2 regions of the Mesorhizobium sp. B2-6-2 genome follow, and region 1 is predicted to be linked to the other one. Evidence: riboswitches for the same ligand, from Rfam matches in the RefSeq annotation. Region 1 holds a riboswitch; the other holds the start of a gene.
The links. A riboswitch is a leader RNA that binds a small molecule or an ion and turns the genes downstream of it on or off. The one in region 1 is predicted to bind S-adenosylmethionine.
Positions count from the first base shown of each region.

Region 2: another riboswitch for S-adenosylmethionine. It lies ahead of FJ419_RS12930 (homoserine O-acetyltransferase); the one in region 1 lies ahead of FJ419_RS04160 (O-succinylhomoserine sulfhydrylase).

Region 1 is NZ_VFUG01000001.1:843,918-854,006, reverse strand. It holds gene FJ419_RS04195 (LysR family transcriptional regulator) at 1-345, opposite strand, end outside; gene chvE (multiple monosaccharide ABC transporter substrate-binding protein) at 639-1,709, shown strand; gene mmsA (multiple monosaccharide ABC transporter ATP-binding protein) at 1,896-3,428, shown strand; gene mmsB (multiple monosaccharide ABC transporter permease) at 3,425-4,720, shown strand; gene araD1 (AraD1 family protein) at 4,925-5,917, shown strand; gene FJ419_RS04165 (2'-deoxycytidine 5'-triphosphate deaminase) at 6,124-7,218, opposite strand; SAM riboswitch at 7,335-7,412, shown strand; gene FJ419_RS04160 (O-succinylhomoserine sulfhydrylase) at 7,469-8,668, shown strand; gene FJ419_RS04155 (ceramide glucosyltransferase) at 8,743-9,888, opposite strand.
Region 2 is NZ_VFUG01000005.1:87,565-97,653, reverse strand. It holds gene FJ419_RS12965 (ABC transporter ATP-binding protein/permease) at 1-141, shown strand, start outside; gene FJ419_RS12960 (DUF1194 domain-containing protein) at 195-995, shown strand; gene FJ419_RS12955 (glycosyltransferase family A protein) at 1,012-1,941, opposite strand; partial or broken gene FJ419_RS12950 (DUF1330 domain-containing protein) at 2,271-2,675, shown strand; gene FJ419_RS12945 (glycosyltransferase family A protein) at 2,608-3,600, opposite strand; gene FJ419_RS12940 (Stf0 family sulfotransferase) at 3,698-4,501, opposite strand; gene metW (methionine biosynthesis protein MetW) at 4,450-5,064, opposite strand; gene FJ419_RS12930 (homoserine O-acetyltransferase) at 5,123-6,292, opposite strand; SAM riboswitch at 6,389-6,466, opposite strand; gene hisC (histidinol-phosphate transaminase) at 6,613-7,716, shown strand; gene FJ419_RS12920 (prephenate/arogenate dehydrogenase family protein) at 7,723-8,658, shown strand; gene FJ419_RS12915 (sugar kinase) at 8,999-9,931, opposite strand; gene FJ419_RS12910 (DUF2125 domain-containing protein) at 10,021-10,089, opposite strand, start outside.

The DNA of each region.
Region 1 (10,089 bases):
GGACTTGAGCTCGGAAATCTCACGATCGACCTCCCGCATCTCCAACAGGATGGAGCGGGCGCGCCGGGCGAGCGCCTGGCCGTAAGGTGTCAGCGTCACGCCGCGCGGCAGCCGCTCGCACAACTTCACGTCGAGCACCGCTTCCATCTCGGCGATCATGCGCGAAGCGGCCGGCTGAGAGATGTTCATGACCTGGGCGGCGGCGCTCACCCGCCCGTGATCGTCCAAGGCGGCGATCATGCGCATGTGGCGGAGACTGAGGCCGCTGCGCAGCAACGTCTCGCCATCTCCCGGCAATTTCTCGTAACCGCCTGAAATCGCATCGGGATCGCGCAACGCCGCCATGGTTTTCGGTCTCCTGTGCGGGTTTCTATCGATCGCTTAAGCCATACCAGTCTTGATATAGCAACCAGCAAAGATCGCATTTGACAGTTATGTCAAAGCGACCCACCCTCCGCGCGTTCCGATGCGCAGGGGTCGGCGACGAGCGAAATCGTATCGATTGAAACTGCGCCGCGGGGCCGATTGGGAGGATACCGGAGATCGATAAAGCCGACAGTGGCGCGCCAGCGCACCTGTTCGACTGCGCGGCCCGCGAAGCCCCGAGGTGTCGCGTCCATCAACCAGGGAGAGTAATCGTGAAGATCATCAAGACGCTGGCCGCCATCGCGGCCCTTGGCATTGCCGCCACGACCTATTCGGCGCACGCCGCCGACAAGGGTCTCGTCGGCGTGCTGATGCCGACCAAGACCTCGCAGCGCTGGATCAACGACGGTGACGCCGTCAAGTCCCAGCTCGAAGCGCTCGGCTATACCGTCGACCTGCAATATGCACAGGACGACATCCCGAACCAGCTCAGCCAGCTGGAAAACGAAATCACCAAAGGCCCGAAGGCGCTGATCATCGCTTCGATCGACGGCACCACCATGGCCGACGCGCTGCAGAAGGCCAATGATGCCGGCGTCGTCACCATCGCCTATGACCGCCTGATCAAGAAGACTCCGAATGTCGACTACTACACCACCTTCGACAATTTCGGCGTCGGCGTGATCCAGGCGAACTCGCTGGTCAAGGGCCTCAAGGAGCGCTTCCCGAACACCAAGCCGTGGAACGTGGAGCTGTTCGGCGGCTCGCCGGACGACAACAACGCCTTCTTCTTCTACAACGGCGCCATGTCGGTCTTGCAGCCGCTGATCGACGACGGCTCGATCAAAATCAAGTCCGGCCAGATGGGCATGGACAAGGTCGGCACCTTGCGCTGGCTCGCCGCCACCGCCCAGGCGCGCATGGACAACCTGCTCTCGGCCAACTACTCGGACGGCAGCCGCGTCGACGGCGTTCTGTCTCCCTATGACGGCCTGTCGCGCGGCATCACCGCCTCGCTGCGCGCCGTCGGCTACGGCACGGAGGCCCAGCCCTGGCCGATCGTGACCGGCCAGGACGCCGAGACCGCCTCGGTCAAGCTGATCATCTCGGGCGAGCAGTACTCGACCGTGTTCAAGGACACCCGCGAGCTGGCCAAGGCCACCGTGCAGCTGGTCGACAAGGTGCTCTCCGGCGGCAAGCCGGACGGCCTCGACACCAAGACCTACAACAACGACGTCAAGGTCGTTCCCTCGATCCTGTTGACGCCGCATGAGGTCGACAAGTCGAACTACAAGGAACTGGTCGTCGACTCCGGCTACATCAAGGCTGAAGACCTGAAGTAATCCGGTCTCAAAGGAAGGGGTCCTGCGCGACGCAGGGCCCCTTTTCGTTCGCAAGCGACCCCGGTATTGTTTTTGCCGGCTACCGCAGCGCCATATGCCGCCACGGCATGAGCGAAACTGCGACATGTTGATTTCGCGCAAGACGCTTTCCGCGAGTGGAAGGCCTGCGCCAGGGAGCAGATCCTGATGGCCTCGACGATTTTGGAGATGCGCGACATCACCAAGACGTTCCCCGGCGTGAAGGCGTTGTCGAACGTCAATCTCAGCGTCGAGGAGGGTGAGATCCACGCCGTCGTCGGCGAGAACGGCGCCGGCAAGTCGACACTGATGAAGGTGCTGTCGGGCGTCTATCCATCCGGCACCTATGAGGGCCAGATCATCTTCCGCGGCCAGGAATGCAATTTCAAAGGCATTCACGACAGCGAGCATATCGGTATCGTCATCATCCACCAGGAGCTTGCCCTGGTGCCGATGCTGTCGATCGCGGAAAACATCTTCCTTGGCAACGAGCACGCCACCTACGGCGTCATCGACTGGGACGCCAACGAGATGCGTACCGGCGCCCTGCTCAAGAAGGTCGGGCTCAAGGAAGACCCCAAGACGCTGATCACCAATATCGGCGTCGGCAAGCAGCAGCTGGTCGAGATCGCCAAGGCGCTGAGCAAGGAAGTGAAGCTCCTGATCCTCGACGAGCCGACGGCCTCGCTCAGCGAGAAGGACAGCCAGGCGCTGCTCGACCTTCTGCTCGAGTTCAAGCGCCAGGGCATGACCTCGATCCTGATCTCGCACAAGCTCAACGAGGTGAACCGCGTCGCCGACAAGGTGACGGTGATCCGCGACGGACGCACCATCGAGACCTTGCCGAGGAAGGACATCTCGGAAGACCGCATCATCACCTCGATGGTGGGCCGCTCGCTCGACGACCGTTACCCGCCGCGCGAGCCGAAGATCGGCGAGGTCATCTTCGAGGTGAAGGACTGGTCGGTCTACCACCCGATCCATGCCGACCGTCAGGTGATCAAGAACATCAACCTCAATGTGCGCAGGGGCGAAGTTGTCGGCATCGCCGGGCTGATGGGCGCCGGCCGGACCGAATTCGCGATGAGCCTTTTCGGACGCTCCTACGGCCGGCACATCACCGGAGAGGTGTCGCTGCGCGGCAAGCCCATCGACCTCTCATCGGTGAGCAAGGCGGTGGCGAGCGGCATCGCGTATGTCACCGAGGACCGCAAGACCTACGGCCTCAACCTCATCGACCACATCAAGCACAACGTGACCTTGGCCAACCTGTCCGGCGTTTCCAGCCGCGGCGTCATTGACGACATGCGCGAGATGAGCGTCGCCAACGACTACCGCAAGAAGACCAACATCCGCGCCTCCAGCGTCTACCAGCTGACCGGCAACCTCTCGGGCGGCAACCAGCAGAAAGTCGTGCTGTCGAAATGGCTGTTCGCCGATCCGGAGGTTTTGATCCTCGACGAGCCGACCCGCGGCATTGACGTCGGCGCGAAGTACGAAATCTATACGATCATCGCGCGCCTTGCCGCCGAGGGCAAAGCGATCATCGTCATCTCGTCGGAAATGCCCGAACTGCTCGGTATCTCCGACCGTATCTATGTGATGAACGAAGGGCGTATAGTCGGCGAAATGGCTGCAAGCGACGCAAGCCAGGAAAAAATCATGCGCGCCATCGTTCGCGGAGAAGGAAAAGCATCATGAGCACAGAAAGCGCTCCCGCGCCGCAAAGCGGCCTCGCCGAGGACGTCAAGCAGCAGGGTCCGCGCGTCGCCGTCTCGGCGCTGACGACGAACCTGCGCGAATACGGCCTGATCATCGCGCTGATCGTCATCATGCTGTTCTTCCAGTACACGACGTCGGGAACGCTGTTCAAACCGGTCAACCTCAGCAACCTGGTGCAGCAGAACTCGTTCATCATCGTGATGGCGCTCGGCATGCTCCTGGTGATCGTCTCCGGCTATATCGACCTCAGCGTCGGCTCGGTCGCCGGCTTCATCGGCGCGCTGGCGGCGATGATGATGGTGATCTGGCCGCTCGGGATATTCTCGAATCCGCTGGTGGTCTCGATCGTCTGCCTATTCGTCGGCGCCCTGATCGGCGCGGCGCAAGGCTACTGGATCGCCTATCACAAGATACCGAGCTTCATCGTGACATTGGCGGGCATGCTGATCTTCCGCGGCATCTGCCAGGCGCTGCTCGGGGGCGGCTCCTCGGTCGGCCCGTTGCCCGACAGCTTCAAGGCGCTGAGCTCCGGCTTCATCCCGGATGTGATCGGCCCGCTGACGCTGGTCCCGCCGACGGTCAATGCCGCCGGCAAGACGATCGTCGGCAGCGGACTGACGCTGCATATGACGACGGTCGTGCTCGGCCTCGTCGCGGTGCTCGCCTACGCCTATTTCGGCTTCAGGACGCGGCGCAAGCGCGAGCGGCATGGCTATGAGGCGGAGCCCTTCCCGCTGTTCGTCGTCAAGACGCTGGTTGGCAGCGCGCTGGCCCTGTTCCTGGTCTTCCAGTTCGCGAGTTACAGGGGCCTGCCGGTCGTGCTGCTGGTGATGGGCGTGCTGATCTCGCTGTTCGTCTTCGTCACCAAGCGCATGACCATCGGCCGCCGCATCTACGCCATGGGCGGCAACGCCAAGGCCGCACAGCTTTCGGGCATCAACACCGAAAGGCTGACGCTGATGGTTTTCATCAACATGGGCGTGCTGTCGGCGCTGGGCGGCCTGATCATCGCGGCGCGCCTCGGCCAGGCCGTGCCGGCGGCAGGTCTCGGCAGCGAGCTTGACGTCATCGCGGCCGTCTTCATCGGCGGCGCCTCGGCAATGGGCGGCGTCGGACAGGTGATCGGCGCCGTCGTCGGCGGCTTCATCATGGGCGTGATGAACAACGGCATGTCGATCATGGGCGTCAATGTCGACTGGCAGCAGGTGGTGAAGGGCCTGGTGCTGCTCGGCGCCGTCATCTTCGACGTCTACAACAAGAACAAGGCCTGAAGACCTGAAGCGGACTTAAGGAGGCATACGGGTTTCAGATCGCGGAGCTGCCGGCAACCCGTCGGCGCCAGGAAGTCCAGGCAAGGACCGGGGCTCGCGAGCGCAATCCGGACGAAGAATTTCAACCGTGGCGCGGATTTCTCCGCGCCGCGCCGGTCAAGGTTTGCCCGCGAGCAGCCAGGCAAGATGAGAGAGGGTTCAAACATGCTGATCTCCCAGATCCTCGACGACGCCGAGACGATCCGCGTCGTCGCCCGCAATGGCGGCGGCAAGACCAGGGTCATCAACGGCGCGCGCAGCGTCTATTCGCTGGCGATGGAGGCCGCGCGGACCGGCACAGGGCTCGAAGCGCTGATCGAGCGCAAGGGCTATGGCGAGACGGTCGATCTCGACGCCGCCTACAAGAGGGGCAGGCTGGTCTCGCCGATCAACCATCCCGATCCCGCGCATCTGCATCTCACCGGCACGGGGCTGACGCATCTCGGTTCCGCGGCAACGCGCGATTCCATGCACAAGAAGCTCAATGACGGCGAAGAACAGCTCACCGATTCCATGAAGATGTTTCGCATGGGGCTCGAAGGCGGCAAGCCCGCCAAGGGACAGGTCGGCGTGCAGCCGGAATGGTTCTACAAGGGCAACGGCACGATGGCGGTGGCCCCCGGCGCGCCGCTGATGTCGCCGGCCTTCGCGCAGGATGGCGGCGAGGAGCCGGAGATCGCCGGCATCTATGTCATCGGCGATGACGGCGCGCCGTTCCGCGTCGGCTTCACGCTGTCGAACGAGTTCTCCGATCACGTGACCGAGCGGGTGAACTATCTGTTCCTCGCCCATTCCAAGCTGCGCAACGCCTCGTTCGGCCCCGAAATCCTGATCGGCGACCTGCCGGCCGACATCCGCGGCGCATCGCGCATCTGGCGCGACGGCAAGCTGCTCTGGGAAAAGCCGTTCCTGTCGGGCGAAGCTAACATGTCGCACACCATCGCCAATCTCGAGCACCACCATTTCAAATATTCGGCCTTCCGCCAGCCGGGCGACGTGCATGTGCATATGTTCGGCACCGCGACGTTGTCCTTCGCCGATGGCATCAGGACCGAGGCCGGCGATACTTTCGAAATCGAGGCGCAGGATTTCGGCCTGCCGCTGCGCAATCCGCTGGAGATCGAGAAGCCGGTCAAGGTGGCGGTGAAGGCGCTGTGAGAGCGTCGATGACAGCGTGATCTCCCCCCTCGTGGGGGAGATGGCCGGCAGGCCAGAGGAGGGCGCTGTCCCGCCGGCGTCTCAACTATTCAAGCTCAGACTTCGGAAACCTTCATTCGCCTCAAACGCGAAGGCCGCGATCCTTCGCGCCCCCCTCTGCCCTGCCGGGCATCTCCCCCACGAGGGGGAGATTGGCAGCTTCGGCCTCAACGCGCTGCCCGAAAATGCTTGGAGAGCTTCAGGCCCTGCGCCTGATAGTTCGAGCCGAGTTCGGTGCCGTAAAGCGCCTGCGGGCGCTTCAGCATATGCTCGTAGACGAGACGGCCGACGATCTGGCCGTGGTCGAGGATAAAAGGCACCTCGTGGCTGCGCACCTCGAGCACGGCGCGGCTGCCGCTGCCGCCGGCGGCGGAGTGGCCGAAGCCCGGATCGAAGAAGCCGGCATAATGGACGCGGAACTCGCCGACCAGTGGGTCGAAGGGCGTCATCTCGGCGGCATAGAGCGGCGGCACATGCACAGCTTCTCGGCTGACCAGGATGTAGAATTCGTCCGGATCGAGCACCAGTTCGCCGGCACCGCTCTTGTAGATCGGCTCCCAGAAATCGACGACATCCTGCGCGGCACGCTTGTCGACGTCGACCAGGCCGGTGTGGTGCTTGCCGCGGTAGCCGACAAGGCCGTCCTTGTCGCCGTCGAGATCGATGGAGAGCGCGATGCCGCCGCCTGAAATATTGGGCGGCTCGGTGGCGACCAGCATCTCGGCGCGGTGAAGGTCACGCAGCTCGCTCTCCGAGAGCACCGCGTTGCCGGTGCGGAAGCGGATCTGCGACAGCCGCGAGCCGGCCCGAACGACGATCGGGAAGGTGCGCGGGCTGACCTCGAGATAGAGCGGCCCGCGATAGCCCGCGGCGATCTTGTCGAACTCGTGGCCACGATCGGTCATGAGGCGCGTGAAGATGTCGAGGCGGCCGGTCGAGCTCTTCGGATTGGCCGAGGCGGATACGTTCGCCGGCAGCGCCAGGCTCTCGAGCAGCGGCACGATATAGACGCAGCCGGTTTCCAGCACCGCGCCCTCGGCAAGGCTGATCTCGTGCAGCTTCAGCCGCTCGAGCTTGTCGACGACCCGATGATCCGGACCCGGCAGGAACGAGGCACGCACGCGAAACGCTTTGTCGCCGAGCCTGAGATCGAGGCTGGCCGGCTGGATCTGGTCGGCGTCCAGCGCGCGCGGCGACTTCAGCGCCTTCGCCTCGAACAGCGCTGCGATGTCCTGATCCGGAAGAATGCCTGTTCGCCGCAAAGGCTGGCTCCGTTCACAAGGCCGGGCGAGGATCTAAGCAGGCTCTTGCCGCCCGGCTGGTACAACCCTCTTAATGAAGCCGGCAATTGACGCAAGCGCGGCGCGGGTCTAAAGGGTCGTTATCCCGTGGTGATTTGGCCGGTCGGCTTGCAGCCACGTTAAACAAGTCGCTAAAGGGCCGTCGAGCCGCAAGGCTATATGGACCGGTTGCGACTTCGCGGCCGGTTTTTTTGTGTCTGAAAGCAGGGCTATGAGCACCAAGAAGCGCAACTGGAAACCTCAGACGGCACTCGTGCATGGCGGAACATTGCGTTCCGGCTTCGGCGAGACATCGGAGGCGATGTATCTCACCCAAGGCTATGTCTACGAGACGGCGCAAGCGGCGGAAGCCCGCTTCAAGGGTGAGGAGCCGGGCTTCATCTATTCGCGTTACGCCAATCCGACCGTCGACATGTTCGAAAAGCGCATGTGCGCGCTGGAAGGCGCCGAGGATGCCCGCGCCACCGCTTCCGGCATGGCCGCAGTAACCGCCGCGCTGCTCTGCAGCGCCAAGGCCGGAGATCATATCGTGGCGGCGCGCGCCCTGTTCGGCTCCTGCCGCTGGGTGGTCGAGACGCTGGCGCCGCGCTACGGCATCGAGGCGACACTAGTCGACGGCACCGACATCGCCAATTGGGAAAAGGCGACAAGGCCGAACACCAAGCTGTTCTTCCTGGAAAGCCCGACCAACCCGACGCTGGAGGTGGTCGATATCGCCGCGGTCGCCAAGCTCGCCAATTCGATCGGCGCCAGGCTGATCGTCGACAATGTCTTCGCCACGCCGCTGCAGCAGAAGCCCCTGCAGCTCGGCGCCCATATCGTCGTCTATTCGGCGACCAAGCATATAGACGGCCAGGGCCGCTGCCTCGGCGGCGTCATCCTGTCGGACAAGAAGTGGATCGACGAGAACCTGCACGACTATTTCCGCCACACCGGTCCCAGCCTGTCGCCCTTCAACGCCTGGACGCTGCTCAAAGGTCTTGAGACGCTGCCGCTGCGCGTGCGCCAGCAGACCGAGAGCGCCGGCAAGATCGCCGGCTTCCTTGCCGGCCGACCGGAGATCGCCCGTGTCATCTATCCGGGCCGCGCCGATCATCCGCAAGCGGATATCGTCAAGAAGCAGATGTCGGGAGGCTCGACGCTGATCTGCCTGGACGTCAAGGGCGGCAAGCAGGCGGCCTTTGCCTTCCAGAACGCGCTCGACATCGTGCTGATCTCGAACAATCTCGGTGACGCCAAGAGCCTGATCACCCATCCGGCGACGACGACACACAAGAACCTGAGCGACGAGGCGCGCGCCGAACTCGGCATCGGGCCAGGCACGCTGAGGCTCTCCGTTGGCCTGGAGGACACCGACGATCTGCTGGAAGACGTCGAACAGGCGCTGAAGGCAGCAAAAATAGAAGGCTGAGAACGCCGCGGCCGGAGCCTTCCAGAGCCGCAATTCCGGACGGAAAACCGTTTCACACTTTTCCTGGAATTGCTCTAGGCGAGCTCCTCCAGCTCGGTCATCGCCTTGGTGCGGATGGTCATGGCGTTGCCGCGCCATTCGACGGCGCCGCCGAACCAGGCGCGCGCCCAGATGGCCGGCAGCAGGGCATCGCGCACGATCATCGAGGTGACGCTGCGCGGCGACAGGTACCAGCCCTTCGCAAAGGCCAGCAGGCATTCCGGCAGGTAGGCGATCGCCAGCACGCCCAAGGCCGTCGTGGGCAGGCTGACGCCGGCGCTTGCCGCGGCGATCAGCGCCAGCAGCAGCGGCACCGCAGCGCCAGTCAGGATCTCCGGCGCGAAGAACAGCGGAAAAGTCACCCGGCGCAGCCGCGCCCAGCGCGCTTGGCGCGACCAGATCTCGGCGAAGCTGCGCAGTCCAAGCGGCTGCTCGAATGGCGAGGCGACGAGGTTGACGTTGAGCCCCAGGCCGTTGACCAGCTTGGTGGCCGCGGCGTCCTCGGCGATCTCAGCGGCCAAGGCCTGGATGCCGCCATTGGCGTCGAGCATCGGCTTGTTCCACAGCATGCTCTTGCCCTGGGCGAAGCCAAGGCCAAGCGCCTCGCCGGCATACTGCCAGCGCGCCTGCAGCGTGTTGAGGAAGGCGCATTCGACTTCGGCCCAAAACCCGTCCGGCCGCGAGCCGATCGGCGTCGAGCAGACGAGGCCGGTATCCGGCCGCCATGCCGCCATCAGGTGCTGGACATAGTCTCTCGGCATCAGCACGTTGGAATCGGCGAGGATCACCCAATCGTGTCGCGCCGTCTGCCAGCCCTTGACGCAGTTGTTGAGCTTGGGGTTGGCGCTGACCCGATCGTCGCCGATCAGCAGCCGCGCAGGAATATTGGGGTGGCGCGCGATCGCCGCATCGATCAGCTTGACCACCGGATCTTCGGCATGCGCGACGCAGAAGATCAGCTCGTAGCGCGGCCAATCGAGAGAGAAGGCGCGCTGCAAGGTCTCCGGCGTGAACGGCTCGACGCCACGCGACGGCACGATGATGGAGACCGGCGGCCGCGCGCTGGGGGGCGGCGCGATGACATGCCGCCGCTTCAGCCGCGTCGAGGCGAGCAGGATGCTGGCGAGATTGAAGGAAAGAAGCGCTGACGAAGCCAGGCCGGCTGCGATAGTCAGTTCCATCGAGATCTGGTCACTCCCGATAGAGAGTTTCACCGTTTCACGGAAACGGCGACCCACTCCATCTCCTTGTTTTCACGCAATTCCGGACGGAAGGCTACGGCGAAGGCACCGAGCCTAACCGCTCGCGCTTTCCTGGAATTGCTTTAGGCCGCACGCGGCCGTTTCAACTGTTACAGAGCGTCCGAGTCGCCCGGCATGGTT
Region 2 (10,089 bases), on a different contig from region 1:
CGGGGCCAGCACAACACTCAGTTCTTCCCGCGCGCGCTGAATATCGTGAAGGATACCGGCGCACCGGCTTTGAAGCCGGCCCGTGTCCGCGCCGGCGCGATCGAGCCGCCACCCATCGCTGCCCGCCACGGGAAGAAATAGCTTTATTTTCGCCGCGATCGCCGGGAAAATCCGCTGGGTCGTTCGAGGCTGCCATGCTTGCGATGCTCGGCCTGCTTGTGTGCCTTGCCTGCGCCGAGGCGGCGCCATTGCCCATGCCGGGCAAAGGCACGCCGGTGGACGTGGAACTTGTGCTTGCCGTCGACATCTCGCAGTCGATGGACCAGCGTGAACTCGCCCTGCAGCGCGCCGGCTATGTCGAAGCGCTGCGCCACCCCGACTTCATCAACGCCGTACGCTCGGGTCCACATGGCCGCATCGCGCTCGCCTATTTCGAATGGGCGGGCGTCGTGCGCGAGGACGGGACCATTGCCTGGCAGATCATCGACGGCGAGGACAGCGCCAACGCCTTCGCCGACAAGATCGCCGCGCGGCCGTTCCGCAGCTTCCGCGGCACCTCGATTTCAGGTGCCCTCGGTTTCGGCGCCGGGCTCCTGGAGAGAACCGGCTTTTCGGCGCTACGCCGCGTCATCGACATATCGGGAGACGGGCCCAACAATACCGGGCTGCCCGTCACGGTAATCCGCGATGCCGCCGTTGCCAGCGGTGTCGTCATCAACGGCCTGCCTATACTGATCAGTCCGTCGCCGAGTGTCGGCCGTCTCGACCGCTACTACGCCGACTGCGTGACCGGAGGAGCCGGTTCGTTCGTGCTGCCGATCTACGCGGCGTCCGAATTCTCGACCGCCGTCCGCCGCAAGCTGGTCCAGGAAGTCAGCGGCCTGACAGACGCCAGATCCCTCCATGTCGAGGATGCGACGCCGGTCGATTGCCTGCTGGGCGAGCGCCTGCGGCAGCGGTTTTCCGATCCTTATTTTCCGGAACTCGACAGATAGCCGTCTTGCGGTTTTCTCAGACCGCCCGGGCGCCGTATTTGGCACGGAACTCATCGTAGCAGTCGCGCCGCCAGCGGCGGCCGACGACATAGCCGCGCAAGAGTTCGGCGGGCGAGTAGCCGAGCGACTTGGACGACCGGTTGGCATGATAGCCCGAAAAGGCCTGCGGCAACCTGCCCTTGAGGATATCGGCGATGATCTGGCGCGCTATCATGTAAGGCGGAACGTCGGGATAGCGGTCGGCGATATAGGGATGCTTGTCGATCAGACTGGCATAGGCCTCGACATAGCCATCGCGGCGGCCGGAGATCGAATTCTCCGAATTGTACTTCTTCCAGTCGATGTCCTCGGACAGCAAGGCGCCGCCGCGTTGGGCAAAGCGCAGCAGCAATTCGCGATCCTGCATGCGCGTGATGTCGCTGTCATAGCCGCCGATCGCGAGCAGCGACTCGTGTCTTGCGGTGATCGCCGAGCCGGCAATGAAGATGGTCTGCGAGACCAGGGCGCGCTGCAGCGTGCTCTTGTCGAGGAAGGCGTCGCGATTGATGCATTTGGTGCTGCGGCCGCCCTTCAGCGATACGAACGAGCTGATGAGGACTTCGAGCGAAGGGTTCCCGTCGAAGCGCGCCAGCGTCCGTTCCAGGCGGTCCGGCAGATAGACGTCGTCGGAATCGAGGAACGTCACGACCGGCGCCCGCGCGCGTTCGATGCCTGCATTGCGCGCGGCATTGGCGCCGCGCCATTTGGCGCCGACATAGATCAGCCTCGGGTCGCGGATTTCGGTGAGCGCTGCGGCCGTCCCGTCGGTCGAACCGTCGTCGACCACAATGTGCTCGAAGCGGGTAAGTGTCTGCGCCAGAACGCTTTCCACCGCACGCACGACCTGGCTGCGGCGGTTGTGGGTCGGCGTGATCACTGAGATCAGCGGAACCTCTTGGTTCGGCATCGAGCTGCCACCACCGGTCGGATCTGGCGTCGGATAGGTCTGACGGCTATCTTCGTGTCCACCTCTGATTTGCGGCCGACGCTACAGAAAAGCCACCTTTGTGTCACGCCAGGCCGGCCCAGAAATGCCGAAATTGGCGGTTTTTCCGCAACATTGCGGTCTGATGGCAACACAACTGGCCTTCCTGTTAGCTCGGCGGCCCGCCAACAGGAACCAACGGGCGGCTTTGTCCCGATGACGTCTGAGGTAATCGACCGAACTACCTGGTTCCCGCATGGTGATCTCCAAGAAGCCGACCGATCGGCTTTGTTTCACCAAGGAGCAGGATCATGACCGCTTACGCCGTTGCCCATATGCGCCAAGTCACCCCGGGTCCCTGGATAGTCGAATATCTTGAGAAGATAGACGCCACCCTGGCGCCGTTCGGCGGGCGCTTCGTCGTCCATGGCGGCGACGTCGAGGTCGTCGAGAACAGCTGGCCCGGGCACCTGATCGTCATCGAATTCCCCGGCAGGTAGCATGTGCGGGACTGGTACAATTCACCGGCCTATCAGGCGATCCTTTCGCTGCGCACCGAGAGCTCGCAGTCCGACGTGATCTTCGTCGACGGCGTCGAGCATCCGCACAAGGCTACGGATGTGCTTGTCCAGCGGGAAAAGATTGACGTTAGCTGTGCCCGATATAGTCCGGCACCATTTCGACCTCGTCGCGAACAAGGCCGGCCGCCAGGCTGAAATGGCCGAAAAACGCCAGCGTATAGAACGCCAGTCCGACAATGACAGCAAACGGGATTTGCCAGAACTGCATGCCGGTCTGCCGCGCATGGCCTGTCACTCGCCGGATCGTGCGCCAAGACATAGTCCCCCACCGCGTGACGGATTTGACGATACGCTGAGCTCTGCCAGGTGCATGAAGCTCGACGAATTTTCGATCGGCGTCCCTGCCGGTTACCAGCGCGCGCCAAAAGAAGAACCCCCAGCCCCGCGGCGAGTAGTGGTGAACGCGTGCGTCCACGTTGACTATCTTGTGGCCTTCGCTCCAAAGCTGGTGCATCAGCAACGTGCACGAGACCTTAAAGCCGTTGTGGGCTGGAAATGGGTGACTGGATATCCAGTCGTGCCGAAAGGCGATGTTGTTGGCGTTGAGAGCGCGCTTCGAGGCGAATCTCTCGTCTCCCTCAGCCATCGGGAAAAACCAGATCAACGCGAAGGTTCGCGAGAAGAAGTCGTCGTATGAAAGATAGGTGTGTCCATTCACACAGATGGTTTCAGGCTGGTCGACGAAGGGTTTCAGTAGAGTTGAGAGCCAGTTCCGTTCCGGAACTGTATCGGAATCGAGAAAAACAAGGACGCTCCCTTCGCACGAGGGAATGCCGTTGTTCTTGAGGTCGTAATATCTGCCGCCAGGGCACGACGCGAAGGCCAGATCGGCAACTTGCTCCAGTTGTGGCGCTTCAGCTCCAATGCTGCTTCGCAGTGAGACTGCATCAGTTTCGACGCCGCCATGCGAGATTATGACCTTCGGCTTCGAAAATCCGGTAGCGGAAGCCTGGGCGATCTCGCGCGCCAAGGCCTTCAGGCCAAGGCCAATCTCATCCCAATCGATGGATTTGGCATTCTCCATCTCCAAGACGATAGAATAGGTGGGATGTCCAGCCATCGCGGCACACCGGTTAATCAAACCAGTGGCTATAGCCCTGACGGCATGCTGTCAAACGATCGGGATCCAATTGTGCGCTGCGAATTTGTCAGATGAGCTATCTTATCATTCGGTATCGGAAGCTGGACGGGTCGGCATATTCGGACAGGAAACGCTTTCGCCATTCTTTATTGATTGCATCGCGCTGGATTTCGAGACCCGATCGCAGGTCGGTCTCCCAGTTGGGTTCCACATCCACCAGCTGCGCGAGTTTCGTCAGGCTGTCTGCCGGATCGCGTTGAATCTGCTCGTAAGTCAGGGAAAGGCAGGGCAGGCCGTTCTTCGCGAACCAAGCATCCCATGCGAGGTTCTCCATCAGAATTTTATCCAGAGACTCCACGATTGCCCGGCCGTTATAGCGTGGCGGCAGATGACTGATCTCGGTGGATCGGAATTCGCGGGTTTGACGCGCACGTGCCCATGAGATCGCCTGGCCGAGCAGATCGTCACGTGTTAACCGCACATAGCTCAAATTCGGAAGGCTGGCTGGCAGCTTCACCTTCTTGGCAAGTTGTGCGAACTGGCTCGCAAAGAGCTTGATTGCGTAGACGCCGGTAGAGGACCGCCCCTGTGTCAGCGCACGCAAAAGCTGGGCGCGGGGATCTCGCGGATAATCCGGCAGCTCCAGCAGACGTCGCCCGCCGAACCATTCCAGCGGATGTCCCAGCCCGGCGGAAACCATCAAACCTGCAAGATGATTGCTACCGCTGCGCGGCGATGTGCAGACGAGAATTCCCGCCCGTATTTCGGAAAGAATGTTCGGGGGGATTTCCACCACTGCCGGCGACCGACGAAAGAAACGCATTTCCGTCATCGCCTCAGCAAAAACACCGCCTGCTGGCCGAAGAAATTCCAGAACCACCAGGGCATCGACAGACCGATCTTCTGGCCGTTGGCGTCGAGCGCGGTTGCCTTCTCGACGGTCGCGCCAAGCTCCTCGCACAGGTTGACGAAGTCGCGGATGGTGCAGAAATGGATGTTGGGCGTGTCGTACCAGGAGTAGGGCAGGTCCTTGGTGACCGGCATCCTGCCCTTGACCAGCAGCGAGAAGCGCACGCGCCAGTGGCCGAAATTGGGGAAGGAGACGATGGCGCGGTTGCCGATACGAAGCAGCTCGTCGAGCACCAGCTTCGGGTTGCGGGTCGCCTGCAGGGTCTGTGAGAGCACGACGAAATCGAAGCCCTTGTCGGGATAGAATTCGAGGTCCTTGTCGGCATCGCCCTGGACGACGGAAAGGCCGCGCGCCACGCATTCGTTGACGCCGCGCTGAGACAGTTCCAGCCCGCGGCCATCGACCTGCTTGGTCGCCTGCAGGAGCTCCAGAAGCAGTCCGTCGCCCGAGCCGACATCGAGGACACGCGAATTGGCCGGGATGAGATCGGTGACGACCTCGAGGTCGACACGCTGGGCGCGATTGACGCTCATGGCTTCGCCTCCTGCATGGCGCATGATCCCGGTCCGAAAGCTCCGCGACTTGTCGGGGTCATAGGCTGAGCCCCCTGGCGCGGGCGGCGGAGGCGATGAAGCCGTTGATGGCCGCGAACAGTTCCGGCTCGTCGAGCAGGAAGGCATCGTGGCCGCGATCGGTCTCGATCTCGACGAAGGAGACGGAAGCGCCCGCCGCGTTCAAGGCATGCACGATCGATCGGCTTTCCTCGGTCGGGAACAGCCAGTCGCTGGTGAAGGAGACCAGGCAAAAACGCGTCCTGGTGCCGGCGAAGGCGTCGGCGAGGCGCCCACCGTGATCGGCGGCAAGGTCGAAATAGTCCATCGCGCGGGTCAGATAGAGGTAGGAATTGGCGTCGAAGCGGTCGACGAAAGTCATGCCTTGATGGCGCAGATAGCTTTCAATTTGAAAATCGGCGTCGAAGCCGAAGGTCAGTGCCTCGCGGTCTTGCAAATTGCGGCCGAACTTGCGGTGGAGCGCGGCTTCCGAAAGGTAGGTGATGTGAGCGGCCATGCGCGCGACGGCGAGCCCTTTTTCCGGCCGCTTGCCGAAATCGAGATATTTGCCGCCATGCCACTCCGGATCGGCCATGACGGCCTGTCGGCCGACTTCATGAAAGGCGATGTTCTGTGAGGAATGGCGAGCGCCGGTGGCGATGGGCAGGACGCAGAACACGCGCTCCGAATGGCTCGCCGCCCATTCAAGAACCTGCATGCCGCCCATCGAGCCGCCAAGCACGCAAAACAGCTTCTCGATGCCGAAATGATCGACCAGCATCGTCTGCGCGCGCACCATGTCGCGGATGGTGATGATCGGCAGGTCGAGCCCGTAGGGCTTGCCGGTCGTCGGATTGGTGGAGGCCGGACCAGTCGAGCCGAGGCAGCCGCCGACGACGTTGGAGCAGATGACGAAGAAACGGTTGGTGTCGATGATCTTGCCGGGACCGATCAGCACCTCCCACCAGCCCGGCTTGCCGGTCACCGGATTGGTGTTGGCGACATGCTGGTCGCCGGTCAGCGCGTGGCAGACGAGGATGGCGTTTGAACGCGCGTCGTTGAGCGTGCCGTAGGTCTGGTAGGCGATCTGGAAAGGCGCAAGAAAGGTGCCGGCGTCGAGCTTCAGCGGCTTGTCGGGGCCGAACTGCAGCACCGGGCTCGACGGATGGTCGGCCTCGTCGTTGGTTCTTGCAGCGCGCTGAGCGGCCATGTCCGTCCTCATCCTGTCCCGCATCGGTCTCGTCCCGACGCGGTGTCCGGCCGGCAGCGGACAACAAAAAACCGGCATTGCCGTCGCAAAGCCGGTTACAGGTTGCAAACGGCCCTTTAGCGAGTTGTTTAACGTGGCTGCAAGCCGACCGGCCAAATCACCACGGGAGTCTGGCAATCCTTCTAGGACCAGCGCCGCGCTTCGTCAACGGGTGGCCTCCTCGCGACCGGATGCGGGTGCCGAGCGCCGCCACTCGACATTCCAGCCCGCGGCCTGTATTTCCGCTGCGGCCTTGAAGGCCTTTTCGACGGATTTGTGACATGAAGCAGGATCAGCCCCGTCCGATGCCCCGCGCGGGCATCATGGACATCGAGGCCTATGTGCCGGGAAAAAGCACCGCGCCGGCCGGCGTGACGAAAGTCTACAAGCTGTCGGCGAACGAAAACCCGCTCGGGCCCTCGCCGAAGGCGATCGAGGCGGCGCGCGAAGTGGCGGCGAAGCTCGATGTCTATCCGGATGGCTCTGCCCGCCGGCTGCGCGAGGCGATCGCCGAGGTGCATGGGCTGAACCCGGCCAACATCATCTGCTCCAACGGCTCCGACGAGATCCTGGGGCTGCTGGCGCAGAGCTATCTCGCGCCGGGCGACGAGGCCGTGTTCACCGAGCACGCCTTCATGGTCTACAAGATCTATATCCAGGCGGCGGGCGCCAAGCCGGTAGCGGTGAAGGAGACCGACGAGCGCGCCGACATAGACGCGATTTTGGCCGCGGTGACGCCGGCGACGCGGATCGTGTTCCTCGCCAATCCCAACAATCCGACGGGCACCTATGTGCCGTTCCAGGAAGTGCGCCGGCTGCACGCTGCATTGCCGAAGAACGTGCTTCTGGTGCTCGACGCGGCCTATGCCGAATATGTGCGGCGCAACGACTACGAGGCCGGCATCGAGCTCGCCGGCAGTTCCGAAAACGTGGTGATGACCCGCACCTTCTCCAAGCTCGGGCTCGGCGGCGCGCGCGTCGGCTGGATGTATGGGCCGGCGCATATCGCCGATGCGATCAACCGCGTGCGCGGCCCCTTCAACGTCAACGCCACAGCGATTGAGGCAGGCATCGCCGCGATCCGCGACCGCGCCCATATCGAGCGCAGCGTGGCGCATAACGAGAAATGGCTGGCCTGGCTCAGCGCCGAGCTGACCGGGCTCGGCCTGCGCGTCACGCCGAGCGTCGGCAATTTCGTGCTGATCCATTTTCCCGACGGCAACAAACATTCGGCGGCGGCCGCGGACGAATATCTGAGCGCACGCGGCTACATCCTGCGTCGCGTCACCGGCTATGGCTTTCCCAACGCGCTGCGCATGAGCATCGGCATCGAAGAGGCCAATCGCGGCGTCATCGATGCGCTGAAGACCTTCCTGAAAAGCTAGAACGCCATGGCATCACCGATGTTCGAGAAAGTAGCGCTGGTCGGCATCGGCCTCATCGGCTCGTCGCTCGCCCGCGTCATCCGTCGCGAAGGGCTGGCCCGCCATATCGCCATCGCGACGCGCAGCGCATCGACGCTGAGGCGCGCCGAGGAGCTTGGCCTTGGCGATTCCTACAGCACCGACGCCAGCCAAGCGGTGCTTGACGCCGATCTCGTCATCGTCTCGGTTCCGGTCGGCTCGTCCGGCGAGGTCGCGGCCGAGATCGCGCCAGCGCTGAAAAAGGGCGCCATCCTCACCGATGTCGGCTCGACCAAAGCCTCCGTCATCGCGCAAATGCAGCCGCATGTGCCGGAAGGTGTGCACTTCATCCCCGGACATCCGCTGGCCGGCACGGAAAAGTCCGGACCCGATGCCGGCTTTGCCGATCTCTTCGAGAATCGCTGGTGCATCTTCACGCCGCTGCCGGGCACCGATCCCGCCGCGCTCGAGACGCTTTCGGAATTCTGGCGGCGCTGCGGCTCCAACATCGACACGATGGACCCGCAGCACCACGACATGACGCTCGCGATCGTGTCGCATCTGCCGCATATCATCGCCTACAACATCGTCGGCACGGCGGACGATCTGGAAGCGGTGACCAAGAGCGAAGTCATCAAATATTCCGCTTCCGGCTTCCGCGACTTCACCCGCCTTGCCGCCTCCGATCCGACCATGTGGCGCGACGTGTGCCTGCACAACAAGGACGCGATACTGGAGATGCTGGCGCGGTTCTCGGAGGATCTGGCCTCGCTGCAGCGGGCGATCCGCTGGGGCGACGGCGAGAAGCTGTTCGACCTCTTCACCCGCACCCGCGCCATCCGCCGCTCGATCATCGAGGCCGGCCAGGATATTGATGTGCCGGATTTTGGTCGACAGGCCGTCGAACACCCAGCTAAGCCCTAGGCCTTTCCCTGGTTCGCCGGCGTGGATTTGACCTGCCGCTCGGCCAGCCTTGGCAGGTGCAGGCGCTGAAGATTGGCCGAAACACCCGTCGCGATCGTCATCCACGGGCGGAGCAAGGAGCGAAGCGACGCGCGCAGACCCGAGTATCCATTCCGTGACTTCCGAGCGCTGTCGCGGTGCAGAATTCTGCTCCGCCGCATTCCATGGCTCAGGTCACGGAATGGATTCCAGGGTCTCCGCGACGCCGCTTCGCGGCTGCTCCGCCCTGGAATGACGAGGTTGAGCGGCTTCCGCCGCGTTTGTGCCGATTTCGCGGAAATGGCCGAGATAATCTTGCGTTCTAGCCCTGGGCTGGCGGCCAGTGCGCCGCCATCATCGCCAGCGTCTCGGCCCGATCCGGCGCGCCCAGGCGGCCGCCGAAGCGCAGGCATTTGAGCGCCGCGGCGGCGCTGGCAAAGCGCAGGGCTTCCTCCATGGGCATGGCCTCGGCGAGGCCGACGGCGAAGGCGCCGTGGAAGACGTCGCCGGCGGCGAGCGTATCGATCGCCTTGACCTTCGGCGCCTCGACATGGCGCACGTGGCCGGTCGCCCGGTCATGCCACCAGGTGCCGGCGGCGCCCCCGGTCACCGCGACAAAGGCGTCGGTGCGCGAGGCGAGGTCGGCGCAAGCGCTTTCGGGGTCGAGCGCGTGGCCGCAGACGATGCGCGCAGCCGGTTCCGACGCGACGATGTGCGAGCCCAAGGGCAAGAGCCGCTCCAGCACCTCGACCGGCGCGGTGTCGGCATCCAGGATCGCCGGGCGGCCGATCGATCTGGCCGCGCCCAAAGCCAGCGCCGCGGCGCCCGGCCAGCGGACATCTACCAGCACGGCGTCAAAGCCGGAGAGGTCGGCAAGCGGCAGCGCCTCGGGATCGGCTTGCGCCTTTTTGTCGTAGAAGGGGACGATGACGCGCTCGCCATGCGCATCCACCAGGATCGCGGCCAGCGCCGATCGCGCGCCGGCGACGCGACGGATGAGGCTGCAGTCGATACCTTCGGCCTGAATGTCGGCGATAAGCTGGTCGCCGACCGGATCGTGGCCCGCGCTCGCCCACAGCGAGACTTCGGCGCCGAGGCGCCGAGCGGCGCAGGCGGCGCTTGTCGCCATGCCGGAAGCGATCTGGACGCCGTCGCTGGCGATGAACTTGCCTTGATGCGCGGGCAGCGTTTCGACGCGAAGGATCGTGTCGAGGGTGAAGGCGCCGACGCTGAGCACTCTGACTGGCTGCGGCATCGTTGCGTTACTCTTCTCAGTCGGCATGGTCTCACCCGAAAACCGGTTCCCACCTTTTGCTACGCTGACCTTCGGTTCGGGACCATGCTTTAATCAAGCGGCTTGATCTTGCCGAGCGGGATGAAGCCCAGCGAGGCCTTGCCCTTGACGATCTTGAG